2 regions of the Streptomyces sp. NPDC004721 genome follow, and region 2 is predicted to be linked to the other one. Evidence: riboswitches for the same ligand, from Rfam matches in the RefSeq annotation. Region 2 holds a riboswitch; the other holds the start of a gene.
The links. A riboswitch is a leader RNA that binds a small molecule or an ion and turns the genes downstream of it on or off. The one in region 2 is predicted to bind glycine.
Positions count from the first base shown of each region.

Region 1 (2,443 bases), on a different contig from region 2:
ACCACGCCCCGATCCGGTCAGCGGTCCGTACAGCCCGAGCCACGCCCATTACTGTCAACGGTCCACGTGGCGCGAGACGCCGCGGTGCGGTGGGCAGTCCGTGTCCTGGGCGCTGCGCCGTGGCAGCCGGGCCCGGGGGCCCGGGGGCCCGGGTGTCGGCGTAGTGAGCTGGGCGGTCGCGCGGGGTGGGGCGGAGTGCGCCCGGTGGGCGGCCCTCGGGGCTGAACAGGGCTCCCCCGCGTGGACCGCCGTGACGGGCCGCATGCTGTCCTCAGGTGGCGAAATCGATGCGGCGCAGGCGGGTCGCTGCCTCGCGGTCCAGGAGGACCGCCGAGCCGCAGCCCGCCGGCAGGGTGTTCCGCTCCACCGCGTGGAGCAGGGCGGCGGTGGCGCGGCGGTGTCGGTGGAAGGCGTAGCGGGAGACACCGCGGCCCCGTGCGTGCTGGCCGGTCAGGGCGGTGCCGGGGGTGACGTCCAGCAGGACGAGGTGCAGGGTGCCGCCGCGGCGGCGGGCGGTGCGGGCCAGCCAGGCGCGGACCCAGGGCTGCGTGCCGCAGTCGTGGACCACGAGCGCCGCCCCGGAGCGCAGCGCCCGGCGCAGCCCCGCGAAGTGGGCGAGGCGGACCAGGGGGCGGTACAGCGCGTAGGGGAGGTGCGCTGCCAGGCGGGCGTCCCAGCGGTCGCGGGTGTCCTGGGAGTCGATGCGGACGCCGTGCACCGCGCGCCGCATCAGCGTGGACTTGCCGCTGCCAGGCAGACCGGTCACCACGACCAGGTCGCGCGGGCCGAAGTGCAGCACGCGCGGGCCGCGGCCGGATAGGTCCCGCAGGTCGCGGACCAAGAGGGCGGGGGCCTGGGCCGTCGCGTACAACGCGGTCCTGTGCGCCGTCATCATTCCTCCCCACGGATCGTAAAGAGAAGGTAATGTGCGGCGCCCGCTGTTTCCGTGCACGTCCTGCCACAGGACGGTCACAGATGCCGCCCTGCCGCAAATCGGGCCGAGCGTGCAATGATGTGCGCGCAACTGCATATCGGCCGCTTGAATCCGCGCGGGAGAGTCCCCAGCCGTCTCGCTGGGGCGCCGAAGGAGCAAGTACCTCCCTTGAATCTCTCAGGCACCGTTACCGCGCGGGCGAGGCACATCTGAAAAGCGGGCCGCTGGCGCAGTGGCTCCACCCAAGGTGCAAGCCGTGCACCGTCCGTCCGACGGCGGTCATGGCGAACCTCTCAGGTTCCGATGACAGATGGGGAGGACTTGATCCGTCCTCGCCTGCCATGCCTTGGAGACCGTCCGATGAGCAGTACCGAACCCGACCGACCCCGCCGCACCGCGCTCGACGCGCTGCACCGTTCGCTCGGCGCGACGATGACCGACTTCGCCGGCTGGGACATGCCCCTGCGCTACGGCTCCGAGCGCGACGAGCACATCGCCGTACGGACGAAGGCCGGCCTCTTCGACCTGTCCCACATGGGCGAGATCAGCGTCACCGGCCCGCAGGCCGTCGCGCTGCTGAACCACGCCCTGGTCGGCAACATCGCCACCGTCGGCCTCGGCCGCGCCCGCTACACCATGATCTGCCAGGCCGACGGCGGCATCCTGGACGACCTGATCGTCTACCGCCTGGGCGAGACCGAGTACCTGGTCGTCGCCAACGCCTCCAACGCCCAGGTCGTGCTCGACGCGCTGACCGAGCGGGCGGCGGGCTTCGACGCCGAGGTGCGCGACGACCGGGACGACTACGCGCTGCTCGCCGTGCAGGGCCCCGAGTCCGCCGGCATCCTGAAGTCCCTCACCGACGCCGACCTGGAGGGCCTGAAGTACTACGCCGGGCTCCCCGGCACGGTCGCCGGCGTCCCAGCGCTGATCGCGCGCACCGGCTACACCGGCGAGGACGGCTTCGAGCTGTTCGTGGCCCCGGGCGACGCGGAGAAGCTGTGGCAGGCGCTGACCGAGGCCGGAGCGGACGCCGGTCTTGTCCCGTGCGGCCTGTCCTGCCGGGACACGCTGCGCCTGGAGGCGGGCATGCCGCTGTACGGGCACGAGCTGTCGACCTCGCTGACCCCGTTCGACGCGGGCCTCGGCCGGGTGGTCAAGTTCGAGAAGGAGGGCGACTTCGTGGGCCGCGAGGCGCTGGTGGCCGCCGCCGAGCGCGCCGCCGCCGAGCCGCCCCGGGTGCTCGTCGGCCTGGTCGCCGAGGGCCGCCGGGTCCCGCGCGCCGGGTACGCGGTCGTCGCGGGCGGCGAGGTGATCGGCGAGATCACCTCCGGCGCCCCCTCCCCCACCCTGGGCAAGCCGATCGCCATGGCGTACGTCGACGCCGCGCACGCCGCTCCGGGCACGGCCGGTGTCGGTGTGGACATCCGGGGCAACCACGAGCCGTACGAGGTCGTGGCGCTGCCCTTCTACAAGCGGCAGAAGTGACAAAGCGGCGGACGTGACACC
Region 1 covers NZ_JBSGBZ010000009.1:197,837-200,279, forward strand. The annotation lists gene ACWEK3_RS11095 (AAA family ATPase) at 272-892, opposite strand; glycine riboswitch at 1,041-1,137, shown strand; glycine riboswitch at 1,138-1,254, shown strand; gene gcvT (glycine cleavage system aminomethyltransferase GcvT) at 1,295-2,422, shown strand.
Region 1: linked by a shared signal. The riboswitch ahead of gcvT (glycine cleavage system aminomethyltransferase GcvT) and the one ahead of gcvP (aminomethyl-transferring glycine dehydrogenase) in region 2 are both predicted to bind glycine.

Region 2 (2,443 bases):
ACCTACGACGTGGACATCCACGACCGCGTCCGGGTGGCCCTGGAGGTGCAGCGACTGGCCGACCGGTGCGTGCGGCGGCTGCGCGGGGCCGGTCTGTCGGGGCGCACCATCGTGCTGAAGGTGCGCCGTTACGACTTCTCCACCCTGACCCGCTCCGAGACCCTGCGCGGACCCACCGACGACCCCGCGGTGATACGGGAGGCGGCCGCCCGGCTGCTGGACTCCGTGGACACCACCGGCGGCGTACGGCTGCTCGGCGTGGGCGTGTCCGGGCTCGCCGACTACACCCAGGAGGACCTGTTCGCGCAGGCCGCGGGCGCGCAGGCGAAGGGCCCGGTCGAGGAGCGGCCGGAGGAACCCGCCGAGCGGCAGCCGGCACCCACCGAGCGGCGGTGGCCGGCGGGCCACGACGTACGGCACGCCGAGTACGGCCACGGATGGGTGCAGGGCAGCGGTCTCGGCCGCGTCACCGTGCGCTTCGAGACCCCCGACTCCGCGCCGGGCCGGGTACGCACCTTCCTCATGGACGACCCGGACCTGGAGCCGGCCGAGCCTCTTCCGCTGGTTCCTTCGGTACCTCCGGTCCCGCCGGCTCAGCTCTCGTCCGGGCCCGAGCCGGAGCCTGCCAGCTTGCCGAAGTGGTGGTCCGGAACGGTCGGCGGAGGGGCCACGTCGAGGCCGTAGTGGTGGTAGAGCTGCAGTTCCTGCTCCGGGGACAGATGGCGGCCCACGCCGAAGTCGGGGGCCTCCTTGATCAGTGCGCGGTCGAAGGGGACGCGCAGGGCGCCCTCGACCAGTTCGCTGGGCTCCAGGGGGACGAAGGCGTCCCGGGAGAACAAGCCGGTGCGTATGGCCGCCCACTCCGGCACACCGGTCGCGTCGTCGAGGTAGACCTCGTCCACCGTGCCGATCTTGTGGCCGCTGCGGTCGAACGCCTTGCGGCCGATCAGGTTGCGCGGATCGATCTCCGTCTGCACTGTCCCTCCACGTGGTCGCAACTCATCCGTAACCACTACAAAAGAGCACATTCAGCATGGCGGCCACTCGAAGACCCGTGCGGCCGGCCCGCTGGTACTCTGGCAACGGCTGCTGACCCCGTGCGGGAGAGCCCTCCGGCACCACCGGGGGCGCCGAAGGAGCAAATCCTCCCCGGAATCTCTCAGGCCCACGTACCGCACGGACGAGGTCACTCTGGAAAGCAGAGCGGTTGTCGACGGCTTCCGCTCTCACCGACGGTGAAAACCGGGAGCCCTCGGGCGGCCCGGTGAAGCTCTCAGGTTGAGATGACAGAGGGGGAGGCCGTCGGGGCACCCGTGCCGGGGTGTCCCTCGAAGGTCGTGTCAGACCAGGAGGCCTCCGCAATGACCGCCCAGCGCATTCCGCTCTCCGAGCTCGAACAGGGCATCCCCTTCGAACAGCGCCACATCGGGCCCGACCAGGAGGCGCGGGCCAAGATGCTCGCGCAGGTCGGCTACGGCTCGCTCGACGAGCTCACCGCCGCCGCGGTGCCCGATGTGATCAAGAACGCCGACGCGCTCGACCTGCCCGGCGCCCGCACCGAGGCCGAGGTGCTGGCCGAGCTGCGCTCCCTCGCCGACCGCAACCAGGTCCTCGGCTCGATGATCGGACTCGGCTACTACGGGACCTTCACCCCGCCGGTCATCCTGCGCAACGTCATGGAGAACCCGGCCTGGTACACCGCCTACACCCCCTACCAGCCGGAGATCTCCCAGGGCCGCCTCGAGGCGCTGCTGAACTTCCAGACCGTGGTCGCCGACCTGACCGGTCTGCCGACCTCCGGCGCGTCGCTGCTCGACGAGGGCACCGCCGCCGCCGAGGCCATGGCGCTGTCCCGGCGCATGGGCAAGAACAAGAAGGGCCTGTTCCTGGTCGACGCGGACGCGCTGCCGCAGACCATCGCCGTCATCGAGACCCGCGCCGAGCCGACCGGCGTCGAGGTCGTCGTCGCCGACCTGGGCGCGGGCATCCCCGCCGAGATCGCCGAGCGCGAGATCAACGGCGTGCTCCTGCAGTACCCGGGCGCCTCCGGTGCCGTGCGCGACCTGAAGCCCGTCATCGACCAGGCACACGAGCTGGGCGCCGTGGTCACCATCGCCGCCGACCTGCTCGCGCTCACCCTGCTGAAGTCGCCCGGCGAGCTCGGCGCGGACATCGCAGTCGGCACCACCCAGCGCTTCGGTGTGCCGATGGGCTTCGGCGGCCCGCACGCCGGCTACATGGCGGTGCGCGAGAAGTTCGCGCGCAGCCTGCCCGGCCGCCTGGTCGGCGTCTCCGTCGACGCCGACGGCAACAAGGCGTACCGCCTCGCCCTGCAGACCCGTGAGCAGCACATCCGCCGCGAGAAGGCCACCAGCAACATCTGCACCGCCCAGGTGCTGCTCGCCGTCATGGCCGGCATGTACGCGGTCTACCACGGCCCCGA
Region 2 covers NZ_JBSGBZ010000074.1:9,755-12,197, forward strand. The annotation lists gene ACWEK3_RS37420 (DNA polymerase IV) at 1-684, shown strand, start outside; gene ACWEK3_RS37425 (PRC-barrel domain-containing protein) at 594-977, opposite strand; glycine riboswitch at 1,091-1,185, shown strand; gene gcvP (aminomethyl-transferring glycine dehydrogenase) at 1,362-2,443, shown strand, end outside.